DNA from 4 places in the Halomonas sp. BLK-85 genome. Region 2 is predicted to be linked to each of the others. Evidence: predicted binding sites of a transcription regulator. Region 2 holds the regulator's gene; each other region holds the start of a gene.
The links. Region 2 encodes sigma-54, which starts transcription at its own class of promoters, with help from an activator protein. Its sites were predicted from a motif close to TGGCACNNNNNTTGCTNT; they were not measured.

Region 1 (7,537 bases), 870 kb from region 2:
ATCACCGGGCTTGCCCCGCATAAGATCAGCCGGATGGGCGTGTCGAGGTCTTTCCAGATCAATAATATCTTCCCGGAAATGACGGTACGCGAAAATGTGGAAGTGGTGCTGACTGCCTACCACAGGCATAGCCGCCGGCTGTTCAATATTGCCGCGCGCAACACCGCTGTTCAGAAGGAAGCGATGGTCTATCTTGAACGGCTGGGCATCGACGGCCTCTACAATCAATTGGCTCAAGTGATCAGTTACGGCGATAAACGTCTGTTGGAGATAGCCATGGTGCTTGCCACTCAGCCCAAGCTTGTGCTCCTCGATGAGCCCACGGCCGGTATGACCCCGGATGAAACCCGGCGCACCACCCGCTTGATCAAGCATCTGGCCAGTGGCGGCGAGTACACCTTTCTGGTCACCGAACACGACATGGGGGTGGTGTTTGATCTGGCCGATCGGATACTGGTCATGCATCGGGGCGAAAAGCTGTTTGCTGGCACCCCCGAAGAAGTCAAGCATCACCCTGAGGTTCGTAGCGCCTACCTTGGCGAAGAAGAAGACGAAGCGGTTGAGGAGGCCAGCCCATGATGCTCGATGTACGCAATATCCAGACCTTCTATGGTGAAAGTCAGGCATTGCAAGGGGTCACCCTCCAGCTTGAAGAAGGTGAGACCGTTTGCATACTGGGTCGCAATGGCGCCGGCAAGAGTACAACGCTGAAAAGTATTGTCGGGCTGACGCCACCGCGTTCAGGTGAGGTGATTCATGCAGGTACCCCGATACAGGGACAACCCCCTCATCGTATTGCCCGGGGAGGCATTGGTTATGTGCCCGAGGATCGGCGTATTTTTCCGGGGCTGACGGTACGCGATAACCTGGAGGTGGCGGCCTATCGTCGTAAAGGTACTGCCGCCCACTGGACAGTCAAGGGGATCCTGGATAAATACGAGATGCTCGGCGAGCGCGCTGATCAGGATGGAGCGACGCTTTCCGGAGGCCAGCAGCAGATGCTGGCGGTAGCCCGCTCGCTGATGATCCAGCCATCGCTGTTGCTGCTTGATGAGCCCAATGAGGGGCTGGCCCCTGTCATCGTGAAGCAGATAGGTGAGCTGATCGACGATCTGAGCCATACCACCACGATATTGTTCACCGACCAGAGCGTCAGGTTTGCCCTTAAACATGCCCAACGCGCCTACATACTTGAAAAAGGCCAAGTGGCGCATGCCTCAAGCAGTGAGGCACTGCGAGCCGATCAGGCAACCCAGGACCGCTTCCTGTCGGTAGCATGAAACGCAAGGCCCCTCAGGGGGCCATCATGCACGCCATAGCATAAGGAGACGCGCAGCGTGGCTTACAATACTGGACCCAGCAATCAAAATGGCTCAGACGCAAGAGGCAATCTTGATGCCCCTAAAATCGAGCATTATGAGGCCTTTCGGCAAGAGCTTAGTTTGTCCAAGGAAGATGTGATCCGTGACGTCTATCGCCAGAACCAGGACAGGATCAGCATCAAGAAGGAGGCCACCGCGGTCAAGAACCTGACTCGGATCATTGATTCAACCCTGCGCCTTGCCAACTCAAAAGGCTTTCATGCAATGACCCTGCGTGACCTCTGTGCCGATGCGGACATGAGTATGGGTGGGCTCTATGCCTACATTCGTAACAAGGATGACCTGATTCATCTGATACAGAGCCATGGTTTTGTGCTGACTCGCTGGACGCTGCTTCACTATACCAACGGCATTCAAGAGCAACGCAGCCGCCTGTTTGCAGCGATCAAAGCGCATCTTTACCTAAGTGAGATGATGCGAGCCTGGTTCTATTTTTCGTATATGGAAGCGAAAAGCCTGCCCGCGGAAGAAAAGCGCGACGCCATTGCGATTGAACTCGAAATCGAGGCGATTTTCCTGGGCATGATTGAAGATGGCATACAGGCTGGAGTGTATCAGGCACGCAATGTTCGCCTGGTAGCCTCAATGATCAAGGCCCTACTTCAGGACTGGTACCTGAAGCGCAGAAAGTATCGCGACCAGAACGTAGCGGTCGATGACTACGCCGTGTTTGTCAGAGACGTGGTAGAAAGCTACCTGCTCTGACTGCACCGACCAACCCTTTCTTACAAGAGGTGTTTCATGGCTCATTCAACCCACCAGGTATCTAGCGAGTTTCCCTTGCTGCGCGAAAATGCCTACCTGAACGGCCAATGGGTGCTCGCCGAAACCGGCGCGTGTTTTGCGGTGATCAACCCGGCCACCGGCGAGACGCTGGCGAATGTGCCAGACATGAACCAGGCCGACACATGTCGGGCGATAGACGCAGCTACCGCCGCCTGGCCAGCGTGGCGAGCGCTCACCGCCAAAGAGCGGGCAGGGCTGTTAAGGCGTTGGTTTGATCTGATCATGGCCAATCAGGAAGCGCTCGCCCGGTTGATGACGGCTGAGCAGGGCAAGCCGTTGAAAGAAGCACGGGGCGAAGTCGCCTATGGCGCCAGCTTTGTTGAATGGTTCGCAGAAGAAGCCAAACGCGCCTATGGTGATGTCATCCCAGGCCACGGCCCTGACAAGCGGATCATGGTCATCAAGCAGCCTATCGGGGTGGTGGCCGCCATCACCCCATGGAACTTCCCGATTGCGATGATGACCCGCAAGGTTGGGCCGGCCCTGGCAGCCGGCTGCCCCGTGGTGGTAAAGCCTGCTGAAGACACCCCGCTTTGTGCATTGGCACTGGCTGAACTGGCCGAGCAGGCCGGCATTCCCCCCGGTGTGCTCAACGTGGTGACCTGCTCAAAAGCGCAGGCGCCCGACATAGGCAAGACGCTGACCACCCACCCCGAGGTCCGCAAGGTCACCTTTACGGGCTCCACTCCGGTGGGCAAGCTGTTGATGTCTCAGGCCAGCAGTACCGTTAAAAAAGTCAGCCTGGAACTGGGTGGCAATGCGCCCTTTATCGTCTTTGACGATGCTGACCTTGATGCGGCTGTGGCCGGCCTGATGGCATCAAAGTACCGCAACACCGGGCAAACCTGCGTGTGCGCCAACCGAGTATACGTGCAGTCTGGCGTGTACCAGGCATTCAGTGAAAAACTCGCTGACGCCGTGGCCAAACTGGTAGTGGGCGCCGGCCTTGAGGGCGACACCGACCAAGGGCCCCTGATCAATCAGGCCGCGCTCGACAAGGTCAAAGCGCATGTTCAGGACGCCACCGACAAGGGCGCAAGCATACTGTGTGGCGGCACCCCCCAGAGCCTGGAAGGTCTTGCCGGGTGTTTTTACACCCCCACCATACTCACAGGCGTCACCCAGAATATGCAGATTGCCAAGGCCGAGACTTTTGGCCCGGTTGCACCACTGTTTCAGTTCGAGACTGAAGCCGAGGCCGTTGCCATGGCCAACGACACCGAGTTTGGCCTGGCGGCCTATTTCTACAGCAACAACGTGCAACGCATAGGGCGCGTCGCTGAGGCCCTGGAAACCGGCATAGTAGGCATCAACGAGGGCATCATTTCCACCGAAGTAGCCCCCTTTGGCGGCATCAAGGAAAGCGGGCTGGGCCGCGAGGGTTCCCACTACGGGCTGGATGAATTTATGGAACTGAAATACCTGTGTATGGGCGGCATGCAGTGACTATGTCGTATGCAGTGTCATGTCAGGGAGAAGGTGCTTTTGTTGGCCAAGCGGAAAGGCTTGCATGAAACAGTAATTTCTCTGGTAAAGGCTGCTAAATGGAGACGTTCGCTGCAATGAACGTCTCCTCTACTGAGATACAACACAATCCAGGTGTTTAGTCCTCTAAAACCAACAATGGGTTTTTAACATTGTTGACGCTACCGTTGTGGTGGGCCCGACAGCCACAGCACCGCCAACGGCAGCACAACCAATCCAGGCGTTTCACCGCCGACCGCGGCATCAGCGAAAAATGACAAGGCCCTTCGCGGTTGTTTCCATCTAAGTGCTCATTCATCACAAGCCTTCTATACAGCTAATGACGATATTGTTCGCTGGCGCACAGGCAACTCTGAATTTGCGCAAGCGCTGTGCGAAGCAGGTGATGCTGCCGGGGACTTTTGTGCTTCTTCCTTATGCGTGTAGGAAGATTGGCTTTCCTGCAGCGGCAAGAACACCAAGATCAACATGGAATCCCGTTAAAAGCACGCGGGAATGACGGGGTGGCGTTGATGAATCGGTGGTAAGCATCATCAACGCCTCTTTATTCATCCCCTTGCTGATCTTCTTCATGCCAGCGTTCAATGCTGCGCTTGTCATCCGGCAGGCGGACGATGTCGCCGAGTTGCAGGTCGTGGTGGCTTTCCTTGCGTTTGCCGCTGGGGGTGATGAGAGCCACAACGCTGGCGACGCTGACGCAGTCATCCTCGCGGTAGGTTTCTACCTTGACGCGCACATTGCAGCCTTTGTAGCGGGCGGAAAGGATCTCGCCCGGGTAAGGGGTGTCGGGGTTGAGGTTGGCGGTGACGCTGTCGCCGTCGGTGGGGTCCCATTCGATGTGCTTGTGCATGGTTATTTCCTTGGCTGGAAAGAGTGTGAAGTCCGCCAGGCTGGTGGCTGATTGAAAGCGTCAGGCTGCGCGGTTGGCCTTACCTACACACTAGAGCACATCCGGATTAGGGGAAAGAGGAGGCGTCAAGGGCCTGGTCGTCACTTCTGCAAGCCTTTTGCACTTATATGGTGCAATATGGGTTTTATCTGTGCTTTTTTGGTGCGTTAATACTGGGATGGGTCGCCTTTTAGTGGCATTTAGGCGTTGGGAAATACGTTTTGCTCTTTTATGTGGCATTGAGTGATTTTGAAAAAGCGGATAAATATCATCTAAAACAGGAGTTTATTTTTTTATACCCTTTATTGGTGCGTGGTTGGCATACAACCTGCATTATAAATGTCAGCGGCTAAGGTCATAGGCAGCGGATGCCTGGACGTGCTAAAACAGTAGCCGATTTAACTTTGCACCGCGTTTGGCCTGTTCTGCGTCTTGCCTGAAGCTTCAGGTAATACGCAAGGTACCAACAGGTGCCCAGATACGCTCAGTTACGCCTAAACCGGAGGACACCATGTCAACCAAGACAATTGCACTCATCGAAGAACACGACATCAAGTGGGTCGACCTGCGTTTTACTGATACGCGCGGCAAGGAACAGCACGTGACGATTCCTGCGCGTGACGTGGATGAAGAGTTTTTTGAAAATGGCCAGATGTTTGATGGTTCCTCCATCAATGGCTGGAAAGGCATCAACGAATCCGACATGATCCTGCGCCCGGAAGACGGTTCAGCGTACCTGGATCCCTTCACCGAAGACGCTACCCTGGTGCTGCGCTGCGATATCATCGAGCCGGCCACCATGCAGGGCTACGATCGTGACCCGCGTTCTATTGCCAAGCGCGCTGAAGCCTATCTGCAGTCTACCGGCTTGGGCGATACCGCCTTCTTTGGCCCGGAGCCTGAGTTCTTTATCTTTGATGAAGTACACTGGAAGGCCGATATTGAAGGCGCCATGTACAAGATCTCTTCAGAAGAAGGTGCCTGGTCAACTGACCGTCAGGTGGAAGGCGGCAACCTGGGCCACCGCCCGCGTGTCAAAGGCGGCTACTTCCCGGTTCCCCCGGTGGATAGCTTCCACGATATTCGTAGTGCCATGTGCAATACCCTGGAAGCGATTGGCCAGTCGGTAGAAGTGCATCACCATGAGGTGTCCAACGCCGGCCAGAACGAAATCGGCGTCAAGTTCAACACCCTGGTGAAGAAGGCCGACGAAGTTCAGGAAATGAAGTATGTGATCCACAACGTGGCACATGCCTATGGCAAGACGGCCACCTTCATGCCCAAGCCGATCGTGGGTGATAACGGCTCCGGCATGCACGTTCACCAGTCGTTCTGGAAAGAAGGTCAGAACCAGTTCGCCGGTGACGAGTACGCGGGCCTGTCTGAAATGGCGCTTTACTACATTGGCGGCATCATCAAGCACGCCCGTGCCCTGAACGCCTTTGCCAATGCCTCAACCAACTCCTACAAGCGTCTGGTGCCGGGCTTTGAAGCGCCGGTCATGCTGGCCTACAGCGCCCGCAACCGTTCCGCGTCCATCCGTATCCCGTATACCGCCAGCCCGAAAGGCAAGCGTGTCGAGCTGCGTTTCCCTGACCCGACCGCCAACCCCTACCTGTGCTTCTCAGCCATGCTGATGGCCGGTATCGATGGTATCAAGAACAAGATCCATCCTGGCGATGCCATGGACAAAAACCTCTACGACCTGCCGCCGGAAGAAGGCAAGGCCGTGCCGACCGTTGCGCACAGCCTGGATCAGGCGCTGGAAGCCCTCGATACTGACCGCGCCTTCCTGACTGAAGGTGGCGTGTTCACCGATGAAATGATCGATGCCTACATCGAACTGAAAATGGAAGACGTCGAGCGTATGCGTATGGCCACGCACCCGATCGAGTTTGACATGTACTACAGCTGCTAAGCACCTTGCTGATATAAGCACTGATGCTGAACTAAGCTGCTATGATCACCCAGGGGGCATAACCCGACGTGATCCGTTATAAACCCCGCCTCGGCGGGGTTTTTTGTTAGGGGGCGGTAATGGCCAAACACACAGCAGAAAAGCAATGGCAGCGGCTTTGCGCGGGAGTGCTCGGGGCGGCCTTGCTGGTTGGAGCGCCATCGCTGGCAGCCCAGGCGGTTTATCGGGTGGTGGATGAGCAAGGCCGCGTCACCTTTACCGATAACCCGGCGCGGGGTGGTGAAGCTGTGGAGCTGGCGCCGCTGCCGGGTGTCGCTTCGTCATCACCGGCTTCTGAGCCATCAGGCAAGCCTGCTCCCGGCCCGCCCTTCATGCCTTATGATCGCTTTACCATAGCCTATCCTGCCCATCAGGCGCGATTAAATAGCGCTGCCACAGCGGTCGAGATTGATCTGAGCCCGGCGCTGCGTGACGACCACCAGCTGCGTTTGCGCCTTAATGGTGAAATCAACCAGAGCGCGATGCACAGCGAGGCTTTCTGGATGGCCAATCTGCCTGCCGGCGTGCACCAGCTTCAGGCTGAATTGCTGGATGCCCAGGGGCGGGTGCGCCATCAGACCCCGATGGTGCGGTTTCATGTTGCACCATAATGGTGCTTTAGTGGGCGCATCATGGCGGGCATTCTGGTCGCGAACAGCCCGTGTAAGCGCGGCCAGCCCTGGCTTAACGCTGTGTCAGTAAGCTGCGCCAGGTTGGCGCGCTTTTTGCAGTTCCATCACCATGCCACTCGATCACAGGTAGTGATATGTACCAACGCTTGCTTGACCACCTCACCACTGCCGTTTTGCTCCTGGATGGCAAGCTGCAGGTGCGGTGGATGAACCCGGCAGCAGAAGCCTTGCTGGCGGTGAGTATCAGTCGTGTGATGGGGTCGCGGTTGGAGGGGCTGCTGGGCGAGGAGGAGGCGATTGAGGATGTCCTGATCAAGGCCCGTGATGCCTTTCATCCCTTTACCCAGCGCGAGGCCCGGGTCATCCCGATGAGCGGTGAGCCATTGACAGTGGACTACACCGTGAC
Region 2 (7,537 bases):
CGAAAGCTTTGCCAGCGTTTGAATCTCGAGCTCGATCAGGTCGCCTACTGCGGCGATGACCTGCCAGACCTGGCCACTATAAAGCGCTCTGGCGTCGGCATTACGGTGCCGAATGCCCCTGATTACCTGCACACTCATGCTGACTGGATCACTGAGCGGCTGGGCGGGCACGGCGCAGTTCGCGAAGTATGCGATGCCTTGCTCGATGCTCAGGGCCATTGGGGCACTGTGATAGACACTTATCTACACGGTCGCCGCTGATAATGACCGAGAGCCGCTCTTTCGTTACCTTACAACGCCTGGTTCTGGCCGGTCTCATCCTTGCGTTGGGTGGGTTGCTGGCCTGGTTCGATTGGCAAGCAGACTCAGGTCACACAATCGACCCGGACGCCAGAGCTGAAGAACCCGGACATGTGGTCGATAATGCTGTGCTCACGCTGTATGACCAGCAAGGCGATCGCCATCAGCGCCTGACGGTCAAAAAACTGACGCATACGCCCCAACGCCAGACCACTCAGCTTGAGTCTCCGCGCGCCCTACTGGTCGATAGTCAACAGCGCGAGTGGCACGCAAGTGCGCAGCAAGGCCACATCGACAATCAGGGGGAGCATCTTGTTTTACGCGGCAATGTCCGCCTAAGGGAGCCTCAGGAAACCTGGCTGCTGACCACACAGCGGCTTGATTATCACAGCGCAGAAGCGCACGCCTTCAGCAACCGCCCTGTCATGCTGGAACAACCGCCTCAATCCATTCAGGCTCAACGAATGGATTTATGGCTTAACGAAGACCGCATGCAGCTGGCGGGCCAGGTGCGTGGTTATCACCCGACCGAGATGGCACCTTAAAGGAGTATTACCCGATGAATATCCCTGCCTTGACCACTCGTGTGTTTTTCAGCCTCTTGCTCAGTGCGGCCAGTTTTCAGGTGCTGTATGCCGCCCCTGGCGATCCTGTTGAAGTAGAAGCCGACCAGCTCGATATCGACCAGAACGCAGGCACCGCCGTTTACACTGGCGATGTGCGCATACGCCAGGGTGATCTGCGTATAGACGGCACTCGAGTAGAAATTCAGCGTAACGCCAATGGCGAACTGTCCAGAGCAATTGCCACGGGTGACCGCGCCTATATCCGTAATCGTTTCGAAGGCCGGAAAGAGATTACCGAAGGCAAGGCCAAACGCATCACTTACCATGTCGCGGAACGCCGGGTGGTGCTGACAGATCGCGCTGAACTCAGTCAGGGAGACGACCGTTTCACCGGCGGCCAGTTGGAATATTTCATCGATCGGGGTGTCATTCAGGCCCGATCGGATGTCGAAGGCAGTGAAAACCAACGCATTCGCATGATCTTGCAACCTGAGCAGCAGTAGGAGCCTTCAGTGTCTTTCGATGACGTCACGGCTGCAGTACTGAGCCCACCCGGCAAAACACTTTCAGCACGCCACCTGGCCAAAAGCTATAAGCGACGCCGAGTTGTCAAGGATATCAATCTTGATATTGCCCAAGGCAGCATCGTTGGGCTTCTTGGCCCCAATGGCGCAGGCAAGACCACATCTTTCTACATGATTGTCGGGTTGGTTAAAGCCGATGCTGGCAAGGTATATATCGATGACCTGAATCTTAGCCGGGCACCCATGCATGAACGCGCCATTGCCGGGATCGGCTATCTGCCTCAGGAAGCCTCCATTTTTCGCAAACTGAGCGTCGCTGACAACATCATGGCGATTCTGGAGACCCGCCAGGGGCTTTCCCGCAACGAACGTAAAGATCATCTCGAGAAACTGCTCGAGGACTTTCATATCACTCACATTCGCGACAACCTTGGCATGAGCCTGTCCGGCGGTGAAAGGCGTCGCGTTGAAATTGCCCGCTCGCTGGCCACTGATCCGCTTTTCATCCTGCTTGATGAACCTTTTGCCGGGGTTGACCCAATTTCTGTTGGTGATATCAAGACCATCATCCGTGCACTCAAGGCACGCCACATTGGCGTATTGATTACTGATCACAATGTCCGGGAAACCTTGGATATCTGTGATACCGCCTATATCGTCGGCGACGGCCACATCATTGCCAGCGGCTCCCCCGATACGATTCTGGACAATCAGCAAGTCCGGGATATCTATCTTGGCGAGGACTTTAAACTGTGATGTCAGTCGTCGCCCAGACTGTTAGTCATCACATTCACAGGTAATTTTTTTCGATGGCATGCTTATTGCTGCTTGCGCCTGAAAGCCGGTGGTTTTAGGGTAAAGCTTTATATGCCACGGGTGGTTCACGAATGGTCATGAAAGCGTCCCTTCAACTGCGTCTTGGCACTCAACTGACGATGACTCCCCAGTTGCAACAGGCAATCGCCCTGCTGCAGCTGTCGACTCTGGATCTTCGTCAGGAAATCCAGAACGCACTGGATGCCAATCCTTTACTGGAACAGGAAGAAGAGTTTGGCGAGCACGCCAGCCAGGAAGACAAGGAAGCTGACTGGTCAGAGGATATTCCCAGCGAACTCTCGGTCGATAGTGACTGGTCAGACACATACCAGGATTCATTCGGTTCAGGCAGCCCTGGCCAGGAAGGCCCCGACTTTGAGCGTGACACGGCAGTACAAAGCCTGCACGGACATCTTTTGTGGCAACTTGCCATGACAGATATCAGCCCCCGTGAACACATTATCGCCGAAACCCTGATTGATGCGGTGGATAACAATGGCTACCTGTCACTGACGTTAAGCGAGATTCGTGAAAGTCTGCAGATGACTGCCCATGAAGGTATACAGCAACGTGAAATCGAGAGCGTCCTGTTACGCCTACAACAGTTTGAGCCTACTGGCGTATTTGCCCGCGATTTACGTGAGTGCCTGATGCTACAGCTGGCAGCGCTACCCGACACGACGCCATTGCTTGTTGCGGCCAAACGCCTGGTCAGGCAGTTTCTGGAAATACTCGGCAAACATGATAGCCGCACTCTGAAACGCCGCCTTAATCTGGACGACGACCAACTCAGCGAAGTGATTGGCCTGATACGAAGTCTGGATCCTCGTCCGGGCAGCACCTTTGGTAGCACCGCCAGCGGTTATGTCACACCCGATCTGGTGGTGCATCATGATCATCAGGGTTGGCACCTGACGCTTAATCCTGATGCCATTCCTCGACTACGCATACAACCGGAATATGCCAGCCTGATCAAGCGTGCTGACAAAAGTGAAGATAACCAGTTCCTCAAGGATCATCTTCAGGAGGCGCGCTGGTTGATCAAAAGTCTGGCCAGCCGCAACGACACCTTGCTGCGTGTCGGCCAGGAAATCATTGTTCGCCAGATAGGCTTTCTGGAACAGGGCGAAGAAGCCATGAAACCGCTGATTCTTGCGGATATTGCCAGCGCCGTGGATATGCACGAATCGACCATATCCCGCGTCACCACCCAGAAGTTCATTCATACCCCGCGCGGAGTATTCGAGCTCAAGTACTTTTTCTCAAGCCACGTCAGCAATCAGGACGGAGACCATCACTCAAGCACTGCCATTCGGGCACGGATCAAAAAACTGATCCAGGAAGAGCCGGCTCATAAACCGCTATCCGACAGCCGTCTGGTGACGCTGTTGAATAAGGATGGCGTAAGCGTGGCGCGACGCACCGTGGCCAAATACCGTGAAGCCATGGGCATTCCGTCTTCCAGCGAACGCCGCCATCTGAGCTGACTCCTCAACGGCTATATGGCAACCGGCTCAATCGTTTTGTCAAGAAGTGGCTGAGTTCAAAGGAAACTTGCCCCAAAGGGCTTTGCTTCATAAAAAAAAGGGTTACAATCAAAGATCAGTCCGATGAAAGGAGTACGTCAATGCAAGTCAACATTACCGGCCATCACGTAGAATTGACCGACGCCCTGCGCGACTATGTCAACGAGAAGCTCACTCGGGTAGAGCGCCATTACGATAATATCACTACGGTTCAGGTCACTCTGTCGGTAGAGAAAGAGCGTCAGCAAGCTGCCTGTACGCTGCACGCTTCCGGCGCAGACTTGCATGCTGAAGCTACGGATGTCGATATGTATGCTGCTATCGATGCCCTGGCAGACAAGATTGACCGTCAGCTGGTTAAACACAAGGAAAAAGCCCAAGCACGCGCCCAAGGCGCAGGTGTGCGGTAAACCAATGACATTGGAAACCATCCTGCCTCCGGAGCGCGTTCTCTATGATGTGCCTGGGGGCAGCAAAAAACGGGTGCTGGAATTTTTCAGCACCTTTATTGCCCAGAACACCCCCAGCCTCGACAGCCAGGAGGTATTTGGCCGTCTGATCAATCGGGAGCGCCTGGGCAGTACCGGTATCGGCAATGGTGTGGCCATCCCGCATGCCCGTAGCCCACACTGCTCAACCCCGATTGGCAGCTTTCTGAAACTTTCTGAAGCGGTTGATTTTGATGCGATCGATGGCGAACCGGTCGATCTGGTATTTGTGCTTTTGGTACCCGAACAAGCAGATGACACCCATCTTGCGCTGCTCGGTCAGGTAGCCACTATCATGAATGACGCAAACGTTCGGGCTCAACTTCGCAAGGCAGGTAGTCAGCGGGAACTACTTGACCTGATCAGTGAGAAAATACGCGATAGCGCCTTCTGATCCAGATGCTTCCAGTACACCCGAAACACTTTCAGGGTGTCCCCATGCAAGAGAGACGCTATGCAACTGGTCATTATCAGCGGCCGTTCCGGCTCAGGAAAATCCATTGCCCTGCAAGCGTTGGAAGACCTTGGTTATTACGCCATTGATAATCTTCCAGCGATGCTTCTGGCTTCTTTGGTTGATGAACTACGCGACCAGGGGGAGCAGTCACGCCTGGCCGTCAGCATTGATGCCCGGAATCTGCCCGGGGCCCTTGAAAAACTCCCCAGACTGCTCACTGAACTGCATCAACGCGACATTCATTTTCAGATTGTCTACCTGACCACAGACGCACGCATCCTGCTTGAGCGCTATTCGGCAACCCGCCGCCGTCATCCGCTGACCCGCCATAGTGATCTCACCCTTGAGGAAGCCATCAGCAAGGAAGAAAACACGCTGAGTGCTGTGCGCGATCTTGCCGACCTGACGATTGATACCTCCCGGATGACCGCTCATGATCTGCGTAGCCGGATCACTGACCAGGTGGCGCTGCACAAGAGCGACAAACTGACGATCACCTTTGAATCTTTTGGCTACAAGCGCGGCGTTCCACTGGATGCCGACCTGGTGTTTGATGTGCGTTGCCTGCCGAACCCTTATTGGGATCCGATGCTACGCGAATCCACCGGACGCGACAGCGATGTTCAGGCATTCCTTAATGATTACCCGATTGTCAAAGCAATGGGCGACGATATTCATGCCTGGATCAGTCGCTGGCTCCCCGCCTACCAGAGTAGCCAACGCAGCTATATGACCATTGCCATCGGTTGTACAGGCGGGCAGCATAGGTCGGTGTATACCGTAGAGCAATTGGCTCAACGCATGGCTGACAATGGCATTGAAACCCATATTCGACACCGGGAACTGGGACTGACGTACTCAACAACGACAGGTGCAAAGATGGCGGATAGCAACACTGCCCAATGAGCCGACCGCCGACACCGCTTGGAAAAAGGAACCAGGGTGCCTGAAAGAACACTGACATTGACCAATAAGCGTGGCCTACATGCCCGCGCCGCCACCAAGCTCGTCACTTGCTGCCAGGCATTTGATGCCTGCATCAAGGTAAGCAAAGGGACTCAAGAGGCAGATGCCAGCAATATCATGGCGCTGCTCATGCTCGCCGCCCCCTGTGGCACTCAACTGGAGTTCAAGGCCGAAGGGAGCGAAGCGGAGCGGGCACTGGAAGCCATAGAGGCTTTGCTCGATGCCCGCTTCGATGAAGATATCTGATAGCCAGGCCTGGTCCATCAGTCACCCGCCACCGTCATACTGTCAACCAACCAACTGCCCGTGTGAATACTGCCTCGCGTATCGGTATCATTACCTACTGCCACCAGCCCGCTGAACATGGTGTTCAGATTACCTGCAATGGTGAATTCTTCCACCGGGTATTGAATCTGACCATCTTCAATCCAGAAACCGGCCGCTCCTCGGGAATAGTCGCCCGTCACACCATTCACGCCCTGGCCCATCAGTTCTGTTACCCAGACACCACGATCCATTTCCTTGAGCAGATCTTCGAATGAGCGCAACGGAGCCGCCAGACGCAAATTACGCGCCCCTCCAGCATTCCCCGTGGTCTGCATACTCAAGCGGCGTGCGCTGTAGGACGACAGCATATAGCTGGCAACCTGGCCATCCACAATAAAACGATTATTGCGCGTCTGTACGCCTTCACCGTCAAAGGGTGAACTCGCCGCGGCGCCCACTTCCATGGGACGTTCTTCAAGGTTGAACCATGCAGGGAAAAGCGGTGTACCGAGTCGATCACACAGGAAAGACGCTTCTCGATACAGGGCACCGCCGGCCAGAGCCCCCATCAGATGACCGACCAGCCCACTGGCCAGCATCGGATCAAACAGCACCGGAAAACTGCCGGTTTTAGGCCGCTGCGCGCCCAGACGGCGCAGAGTGCGCCGAGCCGCTTCCTCGCCCACTCCACCCGGAGATCTAAGCGCCTGGGGGTCGCGCGCCGAGGTATAGTCGTAATCGCGCTGCATGCCCTTATCATCTTCGGCAATCAACATACACGAGAGAGAATGGCGACTGCCCTTCTGGGTCCCCAGAAACCCATGACTGTTGGCATACACCCGCACACCTTCACCCGTAGACAGCGAGGCGCCGTCGGACTTGGTAATGCCCGGACAATCACGCCCCGCACGTTCGCATTCGAGGGCAATGGCAGTGGCTTCCTCGGTGCTCAGCTTCCATGGATAGTGTACTTTAAGATCAGGTAGCTCGCGCGCCATCAGTTCAGCTTCGGCAAGCCCCGCCGCGGGATCTTCACCGGTGTAGCGGGCAATCGACAGGGCTTTTTCAACCGTTGCGCGGATGGATTCAGCCCCCGCATCGGTTGATGATGCGCTGCCTTTGCGCTGGCCCACATAAACGGTAACGGCGATACCTTGATCCCGGGACAACTCTACTGTTTCGACTTCACCCAGACGCACGCTAACGCCAACGCCCTGATCGACACTAGCGCCAACTTCAGCACTGTCTGCCCCAAGCTGTCTGGCAAGCTGCAGTGCCTGTTCAGCCCGTGAAGCGAGCAGCGCTTGCTGTGCGTTTGCCTCAAATGCCTGTGCCATACTGTCTCCTTTACCTTATCTCGATAGGCGAGATAACCTGTTATTTCAAAACGGGCTGTTATAATGCCGTTTCTAAAATCCACGTTGTGAATGACTCATGCCCAAAAAACGTCCGCAGCACGATGAAATTGATGACCAGCCCGTTGTGCCCAGTAAATCGCAGCTCAAGCGGGAAATGCACGCTCTCCAGCAGTTAGGCGAAGCCCTGATTGCCATGACGCCGGCTGAGCGCAGCCGCTTTCCATTATCTGATGATCTGCTTAGGGCCATTGATGAGACCGCGCGTATTC
Region 3 (7,537 bases), 1.1 Mb from region 2:
GCGTACGCCGGGGGTCAGGTACTTGTGCCGGTGCCAGATAAATGTGAACTGACGCTTAAGATCCAGCTCCGGCGTCGGCAAGGGCACCAGGCTGCCGCGACGAAACGCATCGCGCAGCGCCAGCCGGGAGACACAACCAATGCCCAACCCCGATTCCACTGCCCGCTTGATACCTTCCGTATGCTCCAGCTCCAGCAGGGTGTTGAAACGGCTCCGACGATGGCGAGCGGCCTGCTCAAGCGTCAGCCGCGTGCCTGAACCTTCTTCACGCATGATCCAGTCCTCGCGCAGCAGTTCATCCAGTTCCAGCCGCTCACGCCCCGCCAGAGGATGGCGTGGTGAGCAGAACACGCACAGCTCATCGTTCACCCAGGGCTGGCTGATAATGCTTTCATCATCGCAATGTCCCTCTATCAGGCCGATATCGAGGGTATGCTGGCGCACCCCTTCGATGATGTGCCGGGTATTGCGCACCGCCAAGCGTGCCCGGCTGCCGGGGAAGCGTTGCATGAAATCACTGATCAACAGCGTTGCCAGATAATTGCCGATCGTCAGTGTCGCCCCTACATGCAGGGTGCCGACGCCTTGCTGGCCGCGCAGTAAGCCTTCAATTTCTTCACCGCGATCAAGCAGCGCCACCGCTTTGGGCAACAGCTGAAACCCCAGCGCATTGAGTTTCAGACGCTTACCCTGTCGATCCAGCAACTGGCAATCAAACTGGCGCTCCAGCTCGGCCAGCGCGGTGCTGGTCGCCGATTGCGACATGGCCAGCACACGGGCAGCATGCGAGACACTTTCGTGCTGGGCCACGGCGACAAAGACCTCTAACTGACGCAATGTGAAATGCATAAACATTGACCTATATCTAGATGCTGGATAAGCGTTATCAATATTATTGGCTTAACAGATATAAGGCATTTTTTTAGAATAGGATGCAACAGTAAACAAATCTTTTATTCATTTTTTGAATAAAAAAGCTTTTTTTAACGCCTTACCGGAGACACCATGAGCAAGTTTGCCCACGAAGAAGTTCTCAGCGTTCACCATTGGAACGACACCTTGTTCAGCTTTCGTACCACAAGGGAGCGCAGTCTGCGCTTCAAGAATGGCCAGTTTGTGATGATTGGTCTCGAAGTGGACGGCAAACCCCTGATGCGCGCCTACTCGATTGCCAGCCCCAACTATGAAGACCACCTGGAATTTTTCAGCATCAAGGTACCGGATGGCCCGCTGACCTCGCGCCTGCAGCATCTGGAAGTGGGCGACAAGATCATGGTCAGCCGAAAGCCGACTGGCACCCTGGTCACCGATGACCTTCTGCCAGGCCGTAACCTTTACTTGCTCTCAACCGGTACTGGCCTGGCGCCGTTCATGAGTCTGATTCTTGACCCGGAAGTCTATGAGCGCTTTGAAAAGGTCGTACTGGTACACGGCGTGCGGGAAACCTCTGAGCTTGCCTATGCGGACTTTATCACCCAGGACATGCCTGCCCACGAATATCTGGGCGAAGACATTGCTGAAAAACTGGTGTATTACCCAACGGTCACCCGTGAAGCGTTCCACACCATGGGGCGCCTGACCGACCATATCCGCACCGGTAAACTGTTTGACGACACTGGCCTGCCGGCCATCGACCCACGCCAGGATCGCGCCATGATCTGTGGCAGCCCCGCCATGCTGGATGATACCAGTGCCCTGCTGGACGAGCTTGGCCTGAATATCTCACCACGTATGGGTGAACCCGGTGACTACGTCATTGAACGGGCGTTTGTTGAGAAGTGAGTGGTGAGTGGTGAGTGGTGAGTGGTGAGTGGTGAGTGGTGAGTGGTGAGTGGTGAGTGGTGAGTGGTGAGTGGTGAGTGGTGAGTAGAAAATTCTGGTCGCTATAATCACTGCATCACTAATACAAAGCCCCTGCTGGAGATGATCCACAGGGGCTTTGTGCTGGTTTACAGGCTCTGGTCACTGGTTACAGTTCAACAACTGCTTTTCATTCACCTGATATGACCCCATTTTTGTAGACACTTGAGTTTAGCTGTTTGCTGCATAGGCGTTAGGAGTGAGACCTCCTAGCGTCATGTGTCTTCTCATTTTTGGATAGAATTCATCAATATAGTACTGAATCTCACCAGCAATATCGCTTCGTTCCAGAATGCCTAGCCGCTTTGTCCATTCCTTCTTGAGCGAGGCAAAAAAGCTTTCTGCACAGGCATTATCCCAACAATTTCCACGGCGAGACATGCTGATCGTGACCTCACGGTCGTTAAGCCACGTCATTACCTCTTCGCTGTGATATTGAGTGCCTTGATCGGAATGAAAAAGCAATTCCTTGCCAACTGGTTGAGAACGCTTCCAGGCTGACTCCAAGGCTTTTAAAACAAGGCTTGAACTGTTCACTGCCCCCTGTGCATAGCCAACGATTTGGCGATTGCCAAGGTCCATGACAGCCGCCAGATAGAGCCAGCCTTCCTTGCAGCGAATCTGAGTGATATCCGAGACCCAGACTCTGTTGGGTTTACCTACGGCAAACTCCCGGTTCAATAGGTTAGGCAAAACAGGTAATTTTGACACACTGCGTCGATATCCAGGCTTCAATGCGGTACAGGAACGGTAGCCTGCGTCTTGAAGCAGACGCTGAACCTGGTTCTTTCCGCAGCGAAACCCTTCGTCCTGAGCTTCCAACCATAGCTTGCGATAACCGGGCACGTTCTTCATTTTCTTAGCACGCTCTAGCAAAAAAGACGTGATGCTTTGATGGCGCTTTTGCATTCTTCCAGGGCACCGTTGGTGGCCCTTCCAACGATAATACCCTGATCGAGAGACACCGAGTACTCCACAAGTTATTGAGAGCGGCCACCGCAAGTGACGGTGGGCCTCAATAAAAGCAAATTTTACTTGCCGTGCTTGGTGAAGTACTCGTCCGCCTTTTTTAAGATTTCAGCCTCCAGCTGGGAGCGTTTTAGCTGCTTTTTCAGCTTCTTAATTTCACTTTCGAGCTCCTGAACGCTTTTCTCAGGGCCGACATTGGCAATTTTTTTATCAGACGGTGTGTTATCCATAGTCAACTCCTTGCGCCAACGACTTAATGTATTCGGATGTATACATAGTTTGGCAGCAAGCATCGTCTGTGTCTGTGGTGAAGTCAGAGACGTTTGCACCGCGTCACGCTTGAACTCGTCAGAATACCTGGGGCTACGCTTGTATTTCATAACACCTTCTCTCTAGAAAAAAGGTGTCTACTTTTTCAGGGGCACTCCAACCATTCACTATTCACCAATCACCATTCACCAATCACAGCTAACAAATCTAAACCGCGTCTTTGCCGGTTTCACCGGTGCGAATGCGGATCACCTGCTCAAGCGGCATGACAAAAATCTTGCCATCGCCAATCTTGCCGGTATTGGCCACCTGGGTGATGGCATCAATCACCTGCTCGGCCATATCGTCATCCACGGCCACCTCAAGCTTCACCTTGGGCAGAAAATCCACCACATACTCAGCACCCCGGTACAGCTCGGTATGCCCCTTCTGACGGCCAAAGCCTTTCACTTCTGTCACGGTAATGCCTTGCACACCGATATCGGAGAGCGATTCGCGCACGTCATCAAGCTTGAACGGCTTGATAATGGCAGAAATCAGTTTCATGGCGTCGTCCTCTGAATACAATGGGATTGAAATTGGTTAGCGCCGTCTGCTCATGGTGTAAGCATACGCCATGGTCAACAGAAACGATCGCAATCGATACCCGTTAGCATACACCGCCACCCGCCGATAATGAAAAACTGATTGGAAGCAGATGCTTCTATGGATACAAAAAAGCCCCCCGAAATGGGGGGCCAGCAAGTGGACGTCATTTTTACATGGCAATGCTTATTTACTGGAAGCACTGAACTCCGGATAGGCTTCCATACCGCATTCAGCGATGTCGACGCCTTCGTATTCTTCCTCTTCAGTGACACGAACACCCATCACCGCCTTGAGAATCAACCAGACAATCAGGCTGGCAGTGAAGACCCAGGCAAAGATGCCGGCCATACCGATGATCTGGGCACCAAAGGTAGCATCAGCATTGGTCAGCGGCACTGCCAGGCAGCCCCAGATACCGACCACACCGTGTACAGAGATCGCACCAACAGGGTCATCCAGCTTCAACTTGTCAAGCATCACAATGGAGGCCACTACCAGCAGACCACCAACAATACCAATCAGCATGGCGGCAAATGCAGAGGGCGCAGAAGGCCCTGCAGTGATTGCTACCAGACCGGCCAGACCACCGTTCAGTGCCATGGTCAGATCCGCCTTGCGGAACCACAGCTTGGCCAGGATCAGGGCTGCAATCACACCGCCAGCGGCTGCGGCATTGGTATTCACCATGACCTGCGCGACCGCATTGGCAGAGCCGACATCTGACATCTTCAGCTCGGAACCGCCGTTGAAGCCGAACCAGCCCATCCACAGGATAAAGGTACCCAGCGTTGCAAGCGGCAGATTAGCCCCTGGAATGGCGCGGATAGAGCCATCCTTGCCGTATTTGCCCTTACGTGGACCAAGCACCAGAACGCCCGCCAGCGCTGCTGCTGCACCGGCCATGTGAACAATGCCAGAACCCGCGTAATCAGAAAAACCGATAGCGCTGATCCAACCACCGCCCCATGTCCAGTAACCGGATACCGGGTAGATCACAGCCGTCATCACGACAGCAAAAGCCAGGAAAGCCCACAGTTTCATACGCTCAGCTACAGCGCCCGAGACAATCGACATGGCCGTTGCCACAAAGACAACCTGGAAGAAAAAGTCGGAGCGCATGGAATAGTAGGGCGCATCATCGCCACCGGCGGTGACAGCATCGACGCTGTTTTCGGCGCCAATCAGGAAACCCAGATTGGGGATAAAGCCGCCTGCGGCGCTTGAATACATCAGGTAGTAGCCCACCAGCAGATACATGGTGCAGGCAATCGAAAACAGGGCAATATTCTTGGTCAGGATTTCAGCCGTGTTCTTGGAGCGGACAAGACCGGCTTCAAGCATTGAGAACCCGGCGGCCATCCACATGACCAGAACACCGCATATCAGAAAGTAGAAAGTATCGAGCGCGTAACTCAGCTCAGCGAACTCGTTCATCGGACAGTCTCCATCAAGCTAGAATCAAAGGGTGAAAGCGGGGTTATACTGCGTCGCCACCACGCTCACCGGTACGGATACGGATTACATCGTCCAGCGGTGTCACAAACACCTTGCCGTCACCGATCTTGCCGCTGTTGGCGGCACTGCAAATAGCGTCCAGTACGCTTTCCAGACGAGAATCATCGACAGCGACTTCCACTTTCACCTTGGGAAGAAAATCGACGACGTATTCAGCGCCACGGTAAAGCTCTGTATGTCCCTTCTGACGGCCAAAGCCTTTGACTTCCGTCACGGTAATGCCTTGAACACCGTTGTCAGCCAACGCTTCGCGCACGTCGTCGAGCTTGAACGGTTTGATGATGGCGGTGATGAGTTTCATCCCGGATCTCCCTTGCGTCGTTAACAGAGGTTGGCGCAAGCAGCCGTCGCTGCCCGAACCAGGTGCTTGCCCCTCTACAATGCGCATAACGTGCCAACTCTGTATTTTTATGTTTAAATACAAACACTTATTGATAAAACTCTTCTTCCTGTGTGCAATCAGGGCGCACTCTGCCATCAGTCGGCACTGATCATGCACCAAAAAAGGGCAACCCGATTGCCGCACTGCATCATTTCAACTCATACGCCAGGCAGGGATTTTTTTAATCAAAAAGGCTCTGATACATGCGCATTGGCGCTGTGTTGCGTATCCTTGGAATAGCCCACTCAAAAGGAGAAGAACCATGATGCCCCATGACCGTATCGGCCAATTGGCTCAACAGATCGGCGAGCGCCTGCAGAATGCGTCACAAGCTCCGGAAGATATCCAGAAAGGTGTCCACCAGGTAGTACGCGGCGCCTTTGACCGCCTGGAACTGGTGTCACGGGAAGATTTCGATATCCTGATGGATGTACTACAACGCACCCGTACCCGCGTTGAAGCGCTGGAAAGCCAGGTGGCCGCGCTTGAAGCCGCACTGGATAATGATGAACACGCCACGCCCTCTGCGCAGACGCCCGCTGAAAGCAATGAAACACATCATAGTGAGAGCAACACCGGCGCACAGGACGATAATACCGGTGGCGACGACAAGCCAATAACATAGCCAGTTCGACCATTTTTGCAAATGATAATCATAATCGTTGACATCTTTTGCCCTCCTGCTAGCCTGATTGTCGGCAAGGCCCAAAGGCCTCGCCGACAATCACTCGGGCGATACCAGGAGAGGCAATGTCGACACCAAAGGGGCTGCATGAGGTATACCGCCATACATTGAAAGGCCTAAAGCCCCCTACTTATGGGCCCCCTCCCTGTACCAGGCTGTTAGCGGGTTACGCACTGCAGGATGTCTGCCGGTTGCGTCAACAGATCACTTTTTTTGGCCAGACACAGTTACAAAGCCATGACCTGAAGGCAACAGCATCGCTGTGGTCTAAATGGCATTTCAGCGTTCTGATTGCCGCCACACTGGCTTCCCATTGCCTGCTTGGCCGCCAGTTACCAGCAGCATTGGATCATGTAGCTGTCTATCCCTCCGTTGAGGGGTACACGCAGCGCCTGCATTTTGCACATTCTGGCGTCCCTGTTGCGGCGTCATCCCCCTTTGAGCAATTTTCCCCGCTGCTTGATGCTCACCTGACACCCATTATTAACGCACTCGTGACACTGTCCGGCGTATCACCTCGGGTTTACTGGAACAATGCCGGCACCTACTTCGAATACTTTACGCAACGCTTTGCCACGCATCCTGACGTTGACTCAAAGCGCTTGAGCGATGCCAGCGCACTCCTTCATCAACCGCAACGCCCCGACGGCCAGCGCAACCCGCTTTACCAACCTCTATCCCCGGGTAGAAAGGGCTGTCGCCAGCGGCGTCTCTGCTGCTTGTGCTATCGGATTCCCGCCCTTGGCTACTGCGACAACTGCCCAATTGCGTGCACCCGACGGCAAGTCAAGCCCCTTAAACAATCAACGCCCATGCAAGGCATGGGCGTTTGACAGCACACCGATGAAACGCGAGCCCTCAGTAGCGCCAGGTCACATTGGCCATGAAGTGACGTGATGCACCGTAAAAACTCTGATCCCACTTCAGGCTGGTCAGATACTTTTCATCCGTCACGTTGTTGATGTTCAAAGACCCTGTCAGTCGCTCACTGAAATCGTAGCTGGCCATCAGGTCTACCAGTGTATAGGCCTCCTGGCGGGTTTTGCCATCTGCCAGATCACGCTCACGTTCGATCTCATCCTGCCAACGCACGCGCGCGCCTATTTTCAGCTGGTCCAGTGACGCCGGGCGGTAACTGGTAGACGCACGCACCATATGGCGGGGAATATAGGTATTTGCTGCCTGGCCGTCCGCGTCTTCTATGTCAATATAGGTGTATCCCAGATTAGCCTGCCAACCTGGTGCCAGTTCGCCCGCCAGAGTGGCTT
Region 4 (7,537 bases), 450 kb from region 2:
AGGAAGCCGTCAAAAGCGGTCAGCTTAGCGCTGAACAGGGGCGCATCGCGACCGAGAACCTGCTTGGTGCTACGGGAAACAGCCAGGCGCTAACGAAGAAAAACCAACCGCCTGGCAAGGAGGCTGATCCACAAAATGGGCCTATCAAGCGTTCTCATCTAGTCGCAGTCTGGCCCAACAGCACGGCCTCAGCTGACGATATGGACGCGATTGCTTCGGAACTTTCAGCAAACCTGATGCTGGGAGATCTCAATACCGAGCTGCGCCTGGCACATTTCATGGCTCAGGTGCGTCATGAAACCGGGTACCGTTTGAGCCTGGTTGAAAGCCTCAACTATTCGGTGGAGGCGCTCAAAACAGGCGATTTCAAATTCTATAGAGATAATCCAGCGCTTGCCGAGCAACACGGGCGCAACGATGAAACAGATCAACCTGCCGATAGAGAAGCCATTGCCAACCACGCCTACGCAAGAGCCTCCCTGGGCAACGGCGGCCCGGAAACCGGTGACGGCTGGCGCTTTCGGGGTCGAGGCCTCATTCAGCTGACAGGCCGGAGTAACTATGCGGCATTTACCGCAAGACACACAGACCTATGGGGAGAAGTCATTGATTTCGAAAGTGAGCCGGATCTTGTCGCAGAGCCCCGCTATGCAGTGCGCTCGGCCATTGATTTTTGGTTGCGTCACGGAATGAACGACGTGGCCGATGGTGGTGATTCGCGTGAGGTCTGTGACCAGATCACCAACCTCATCAACTCTGGAACCAGTGATGAGTCACGGGAAGCACGTTATAGCCTTTTTCTCGAGCTGATGAACCAGCGGCTGTTTAGCGATATTGTCTAGAGTCTGCTGACGTTTTATCGCTAACCGCGTTGCGGCGCCAGAACGTGCCATGCAGGTAGCAGGGGTGATACCCCCTGCTACCTTTTTATTGCTTCGGTCATGTAACCACCAAGACAAGCGCCCTGTTCGCCACATGGAGGTGCATTTCACCCAGGTGTTCGCACTGAAAGTGCGCATCCTGGCTCAGCCATTATCTCAGCATGCCTGAACATCACACTCAACAAACTGATATTAATCAACTTTTATGCAATGGCATGAATAGTGCATTATTTTCAGGTGAGCATGGGCACCGGTAGCATTGCTGCCACACAATGTAGCTTTCAATAGATTGCTAGGGTTCCGACACCATTAATGAATGGCCCTGATGGCGTGACTGGTCCAAGAGCAATCGACCTTGCATGATTGATTCACTGTCAGCCGGCAAGGTTACACGGCGGGATAAAAGCCCGGGAGGATAAGGCTCAGCAATGCGCCGATGCCCCTGATTTTATCCATAGCCGCCGGAGGCTTCCATGTTGCCCAAACGTCCTATCTCCTCGACAAGCTTACTTCTCGCCCCCCTTTCAACGCTAATGCTGGCGTCAGCCGTTGCTGTCTCGCCGGTCCAGGCTCAGGAACGCGATGAATTCAGCGTCTGCTGGTCTATCTATGCTGGCTGGATGCCCTGGGCCTACATTGATGCCGAAGGCATCATGGATAAGTGGGCAGACAAATACGATATCAGTATCGACGTGGTTCAGATCAACGACTACGTCGAATCCATCAATCAGTACACCTCTGGCAACATGGACGGCTGCACCATGACCAACATGGATGCCCTTACCCTTCCGGCTGCCAGCGGCGTTGATTCCACCGCCCTGATTGTCGGCGATTATTCCAACGGCAACGATGGCATTGTGCTGAAGGGAAGCGATGATCTGGCGGATATCGAAGGCAGGAACGTCAACCTGGTGCAGTTCAGCGTCTCGCATTACCTGCTGGCCCGAGGCCTGGAAAGCATCGGCCTGAGCGAACGTGATGTCGAGACGGTCAACAGCTCGGATGCCGATATTGTCGGGCTTTTCTCAAGCGAATCCACCGAAGCCGTTACCACCTGGAACCCGCAGCTCAGCGCCATTGCTGAAATGCCGAATGCCAACGTGGTCTACACCTCCGCCGAGATCCCGGGCGAGATCCTTGACCTCATGGTCGTCAACACCCAGACACTTCAAGACTACCCGGAACTGGGCCACGCCCTGGTCGGCGCCTGGTATGAGGTCATGGACCTGATGGCCAACGACGACGAGCAGGCACTCACCCAGATGGCCGAGGCGGCAGGCACCGATCTCGAAGGGTATCAGGAACAACTGGCCGCCACCTACCTGTACACCGACCCCAATGAGGCGCTTGACTTGATCGAAAGCTCCGACGTGCTGACGACCATGGAAAGAGTCGCCGAATTCAGTTTCACCCACGGCCTGCTGGGCGATATGGCCCCTAATGCGGGCGTCGTCGGCATTGAAACGCCCTCCGGCACCTTTGGCGATGAAGGCAATGTAAGACTGCGCTTTGACCCAAGTTTTACCCAGACCTACATCGACGCTGAATAAGACGTGTCATGGGAGTGGCAAACGCCACTCCCGCTGCCCTCAATCTGTGTGGACACAGCCATGAAGCGATTCATTAACCTAACGCCCTCACGGGGAAGCCGCTGGCTACTGGGCTTACTGCCTTTCCTGCTGCTGGCCGTGCTCTATATGAGCCTTTCCAGCGCCCGGCTGGCGGAAAACCCCGACGACCGCCTGCTGCCCACACCGTCAAAAATGGCCGGTTCGTTTTATCACCTGGCCACGGTCGAAAACGCGCGAACCGGCGAGGTCCTGCTATGGACAGATACCTTTGCCAGCCTGGAACGCATTGTGATTGGTGTGAGCATCAGCGCGCTGATTGGCCTGATCGTCGGCATCCTGAGTGGGGGCCTGCCCATGGTGCGGGCCAAGCTCTCGCCGCTGATCACCGTTGTCTCGCTGATTCCGCCCATGGCAATACTGCCTATTCTGTTTATCGCCTTTGGAACCGGTGAGGCGTCAAAAATCGCGCTGATCGCGATTGGCGTGACGCCATTTCTTATCCGCGATCTTCAGGGCCATGCCATACGCCTACCCGATGAACAATTAATCAAGGCGCAAACCCTGGGCGCCAGCTCCTGGCAGGTGCTGTTAAGGGTACTGCTGCCGCAGCTGACACCACGCCTGCTGAATGCCACGCGTTTGGCACTGGGCACCGCCTGGCTATTTTTGATCGCTGCTGAAGCGATAGCCGCCCAGGAAGGACTGGGCTACCGAATTTTCCTTGTCCGCCGCTACCTGTCCATGGATATCATTCTGCCCTACGTGGCATGGATAACCCTGCTGGCGTTTCTGCTGGATCAACTGTTGGCCTGGACATCACGCCTGGCCTTTCCCTGGTACCACGCAGGCGAAGGAGATAACGCATGAGCCTGCTCGCTGCCAAACGGCTTGAGAAACACTACGGCCATCATGTCGTGCTTGAAAATCTTAACTTTAGCGTAGAGCCCGGTGAGTTTGTCACCCTGGTAGGCGCTTCCGGGTGCGGTAAAACCACCTTTCTCAAAATGCTGCTGGGCACGGAAGCCACATCCAGGGGGAGCCTCACGCTGGATGACAAACCGATTCCCAATGAGCCAGGGCCAGACCGCGGCGTTGTCTTTCAGAAATACTCAGTTTTTCCTCATCTGACGGTGCTGGGTAACGTCATGATTGCCGATGAACTGCACAGCGCCCGGTTTTTGGGCAAGAGCTTTGGTACTGCCAGACGCCGGGCAATTGACACCGCCCGGGCCCGCATCGACGAAGTGGGCCTGAGCCATGCGCTGAACAAATACCCTCACGAGCTTTCCGGTGGCATGCAGCAGCGTCTGGCCATCGCGCAGGCGCTGATGATGCGGCCACGTATCCTGTTGCTGGATGAGCCCTTCGGCGCCCTCGACCCGGGCATCCGCCAGGACATGTACGGGCTTATCAACCGCCTGTGGAAAGAGCAGGAACTGACCATTTTCATGATTACCCACGACCTCAAGGAAGCCTTTGAGCTAGGCACCCGGCTGTGGGTCTTTGACAAGACGCGCCACGACCCCCAGGCCCCGGAGGCGTATGGGGCCACCATCACCTACGACCTGCCTATCTCGCGAGACCGCGCTTCCACCGCGCTCAAGGAAGTGCTGCAGAAAGGCGGCCTGCAAACCCATACGGAGGAGACGCTGCTGTGAAAAACGACGCTCACTATACGACCCATCTACCCGGCGGGCATCACTGGTCACTGCGCCTGCGCCGCGGCACCACCCTCACCCTGACCGCGCAACAGGCGGATACTAACGTAGGCGTGTTGTGCTACAACCCGGAAAACCTGCTGGAACGGCTGAACCTGCCCGACACCCTGAAGTGCCAGCACACCTTCAAGCTCACCCAGGGGCACTGCCTCTACTCGGATATGGGGCGCATTTTTGCCTCCATCACCGACGACAATCTCGGCTGGCATGACAGCGTGGGCGGCAACCTCCTGCCTCAACACCTGGTCAGCAAGGGCTGGCAACCGGTGAGCTACCAGCAGGCACATAACGACTGGACCCGCACCGGCTTCGATGCCTTTCTGGTAGAGCTTGCCAAATACGGCCTGGGCCGCCGGGACATGGCAGCCAACCTGAATCTGTTTTCCCGGGTGGAAAGCGACGATGCCGGCATGCTGCGCTATGTCAACGGCCATTGCCAGCCCGGCAGCCAGATCACCCTGCGTATGGAGATGGACACCCTGGTACTGCTGCACACCTGCCCCCACCCGCTGGACCCCAGCGTTGACTACCCGCGCCGCGGCGTGGACATCGCCCTGGGCACCGCCGAACCGCCGACTGACGATGATCCCTGCTATCTGTCGCGCCCCGAAAACGCGCGTGGCTTTGCCAATAACCGTCTCTACCATCTGGGCCTGTAAGGGGAAATGTCAAATGATTATTGAAAGCACACGTCACCCCGAGAACGCCTTGAGCCGCACCACGGTCAATGCGGGCGATCACTATATTGGTATCGTCAAGCGTGGCCAGACCCTGCGCATCCTCGACCTGGAAGGCAATCAGGCTGCTGACACCCTGTTTTTCAGCGCTGACGATACCAGCGAGCGCTACAGTGCCATGGACACCGTGCGTGAACAGGGCGCTGTCTACCTCACCGCGGGTTCCCGTCTGATATCCAGTGAAGGGCGCGGCATGCTGACCATTACCGCTGACACCTGCGGTCGCCACGATACTCTGGGGGGTGCCTGCTCCAGTGAAAGCAATACCGTTCGCTACGATCTGGAAAAACGTCACATGCACTCCTGCCGTGACAACTGGATGCAGGCCATTGCCGACTATCCGGAATACGGCCTGACCAAGCGCGATATCACGCACAACATCAATTTTTTCATGAATGTGCCCGTCACGGCGGAGGGCGACCTGACCTTCGAGGATGGCATCTCGGCGCCCGGCAAGTACGTTGAAATGAAAGCCGAAATGGATGTAATTGTGCTGGTCTCCAACTGCCCACAGCTCAACAACCCGTGCAACGGCTATGATCCCACGCCCATTGAGCTGTTGATCTGGCAGTAAGCAACACGCCCGGGGACGACCCCACAAGGCCAAACAACCTGCGGGACGACCCGCCCTCGTTTGCAGGCAATCTCACATGTTCAGCAAAGTACTTATTGCCAATCGCGGTGCTATTGCCGCACGCATTCTGCGCACATTAAAGGCACTGAATATCGGCAGCGTAGTGGTTTACGCGGATGCCGATCGCGACGCACCCTATGTCCACCAGGCCGATGAAGCCTATTCACTTGGCCCGGGAACCGCGAGCGATACCTATCTCAATATCGACAAGCTGATCGCCGTTGCCGGGCAAAGCGGTGCCCAGGCAGTGCATCCCGGCTACGGTTTTCTGTCCGAGAACACCCGCTTTATCACTGCCTGCGATACCGCCGGGCTCATCTTTCTGGGCCCCACGGCAGCACAGATCGAACAGTTTGGCCTCAAGCACCAGGCGCGCGCGATTGCCAGACAGGCAGGCGTTCCCCTGGTGCCAGGCTCCGAACTGCTCTCGGATATTGACGAGGCCCTGGCCAGCGCCGAGCAGATCGGCTACCCCGTCATGCTTAAATCCACCGCTGGCGGCGGCGGTATCGGCATGCAGATATGCCAGAGCGCGGCTGAACTTGAACGGGCCTTTGATTCGGTCAAAGGCCTGGGTGAGCGCAACTTTGGTGATGGCGGCGTCTTCCTTGAAGCCTATATCGCCAGCGCCCGCCACCTGGAAGTACAGTTATTCGGGGATGGTGAAGGCAGCGTTGTCGCACTGGGCGAACGCGACTGCTCCACCCAGCGCCGCCACCAGAAGGTGATTGAAGAGTGCCCCGCGCCGAACCTCCCGGACCGGATACGCAGCGAGCTACTGGCGACGGCCGTTTCCCTGGGCAAGGCCGTCAATTACCGCAGTGCCGGTACCGTTGAGTTTATCTACGACACCCAGCGCCAGGCCTTCTATTTCCTGGAGGTCAACACCCGCCTGCAGGTTGAGCATGGCGTGACGGAGCAGGTGTATGGCATTGATATCGTGGAATGGATGCTACGCCTGGGGGCCGCTCAGCTTTCCCCGCTGAACGCGCTGGCTGACCACCTTGTCCCCCAGGGTCACGCAGTACAGGCGCGCCTTTATGCCGAAGACCCCGCACATGATTTTCGACCCAGTGCCGGCCTGCTGACCGAGGTCGCCTTTCCTCAAGCGGAGGGCCTGCGCATCGATCATGCCCTGGAAGCCGGGCTGGACATATCCGCCCTCTTTGATCCCATGCTCGCCAAGGTGATCGTGCATGGCCCAGACCGTGAAGCGGCGATTGATCAGCTGGCTGCCACCCTGGATCACACCAGCGTTTACGGCATTACCACCAACCGCACCTGGCTTGCCCATGTGCTGCGCGCCGAGCGCTTCAGGCACGCCGACCTGGATACCCACTGGCTGACAACTCTTGACTGGGCACCGCCAGCCATCGAGGTGATCGCGCCTGGCACCCTGACCACCCTGCAGGACTTTCCCGGCCGCCAGGGCCACTGGGATGTGGGGGTTCCCCCCTCTGGCCCCTTCGATGACTGGTCGTTTCGCCTGGGCAACCGCTTGCTGGATAACCCGGCTGACGCGGCCGGGCTTGAAATCACCCTCACCGGCCCAACGCTGCGCTTTCATCGCGCCAGCCAGATCGTGCTCACAGGCGCCCCGATACCTGCCAGCCTGGACGGTCAGGCGGTCGGCTTCTGGCAGGTGCTGGATATCGCCGCCGGTGCAACCCTGACACTCGACAAGGCCACGGCAGGCACCCGCGCCTACCTGCTGGTGCGGGGCGGGGTTGAATGCCCTCGATACCTGGGGTCGCGCAGCACCTTCACCCTTGGCCAGTTTGGCGGCCACGGCGGGCGCGCCTTGCGCAGCGGCGACATGCTTGACCTGCCACCGCTTGCCCCCGCCCCGGCGGCAGCGCTGGAAGAGGCGCTGATTCCGGCCTTCGCCACCCAGGAAAGCGGCAAGACATGGCAAATCGCCGTGCTCTACGGCCCGCACGGGGCACCGGATTTTTTCACCGACAAGGATATTGAGCGCTTCTTTGATCATGAGTGG

Region 1: a site for sigma-54 is predicted at 4,860-4,877, ahead of glnA (glutamate--ammonia ligase). Genes of this name have one in related genera too.
Region 3: a site for sigma-54 is predicted at 5,582-5,599, ahead of LL947_RS13740 (P-II family nitrogen regulator). Genes of this name have one in related genera too.
Region 4: a site for sigma-54 is predicted at 1,093-1,110, ahead of LL947_RS06615 (putative urea ABC transporter substrate-binding protein). Genes of this name have one in related genera too.

What each region holds. Positions count from the first base shown of each region.
Region 1 is NZ_CP087731.1:2,794,919-2,802,455, reverse strand. It holds gene LL947_RS12705 (ABC transporter ATP-binding protein) at 1-579, shown strand, start outside; gene LL947_RS12700 (ABC transporter ATP-binding protein) at 576-1,280, shown strand; gene LL947_RS12695 (TetR/AcrR family transcriptional regulator) at 1,443-2,087, shown strand; gene LL947_RS12690 (NAD-dependent succinate-semialdehyde dehydrogenase) at 2,124-3,614, shown strand; gene LL947_RS12685 (hypothetical protein) at 4,198-4,503, opposite strand; gene glnA (glutamate--ammonia ligase) at 5,054-6,460, shown strand; gene LL947_RS12675 (DUF4124 domain-containing protein) at 6,580-7,110, shown strand; gene glnL (nitrogen regulation protein NR(II)) at 7,266-7,537, shown strand, end outside.
Region 2 is NZ_CP087731.1:1,925,100-1,932,636, forward strand. It holds gene LL947_RS08685 (KdsC family phosphatase) at 1-261, shown strand, start outside; gene lptC (LPS export ABC transporter periplasmic protein LptC) at 264-845, shown strand; gene lptA (lipopolysaccharide transport periplasmic protein LptA) at 860-1,369, shown strand; gene lptB (LPS export ABC transporter ATP-binding protein) at 1,379-2,146, shown strand; gene LL947_RS08705 (RNA polymerase factor sigma-54) at 2,278-3,693, shown strand; gene hpf (ribosome hibernation-promoting factor, HPF/YfiA family) at 3,834-4,142, shown strand; gene ptsN (PTS IIA-like nitrogen regulatory protein PtsN) at 4,147-4,614, shown strand; gene rapZ (RNase adapter RapZ) at 4,675-5,583, shown strand; gene LL947_RS08725 (HPr family phosphocarrier protein) at 5,620-5,889, shown strand; gene pmbA (metalloprotease PmbA) at 5,907-7,247, opposite strand; gene yjgA (ribosome biogenesis factor YjgA) at 7,345-7,537, shown strand, end outside.
Region 3 is NZ_CP087731.1:3,001,253-3,008,789, forward strand. It holds gene LL947_RS13715 (LysR family transcriptional regulator) at 1-849, opposite strand, end outside; gene LL947_RS13720 (ferredoxin--NADP reductase) at 1,006-1,782, shown strand; one part of gene LL947_RS13725 (IS3 family transposase) at 2,032-2,918, opposite strand; one part of gene LL947_RS13725 (IS3 family transposase) at 2,918-3,209, opposite strand; gene glnK (P-II family nitrogen regulator) at 3,307-3,645, opposite strand; gene LL947_RS13735 (ammonium transporter) at 3,871-5,121, opposite strand; gene LL947_RS13740 (P-II family nitrogen regulator) at 5,165-5,503, opposite strand; gene LL947_RS13745 (accessory factor UbiK family protein) at 5,847-6,209, shown strand; gene fhuF (siderophore-iron reductase FhuF) at 6,461-7,102, shown strand; gene LL947_RS13755 (TonB-dependent siderophore receptor) at 7,128-7,537, opposite strand, start outside.
Region 4 is NZ_CP087731.1:1,477,635-1,485,171, reverse strand. It holds gene LL947_RS06620 (glycoside hydrolase family 19 protein) at 1-842, shown strand, start outside; guanidine-I (ykkC/yxkD leader) riboswitch at 1,163-1,297, shown strand; gene LL947_RS06615 (putative urea ABC transporter substrate-binding protein) at 1,355-2,431, shown strand; gene LL947_RS06610 (ABC transporter permease) at 2,492-3,319, shown strand; gene LL947_RS06605 (ABC transporter ATP-binding protein) at 3,316-4,110, shown strand; gene LL947_RS06600 (urea amidolyase associated protein UAAP1) at 4,107-4,829, shown strand; gene LL947_RS06595 (urea amidolyase associated protein UAAP2) at 4,843-5,481, shown strand; gene uca (urea carboxylase) at 5,558-7,537, shown strand, end outside.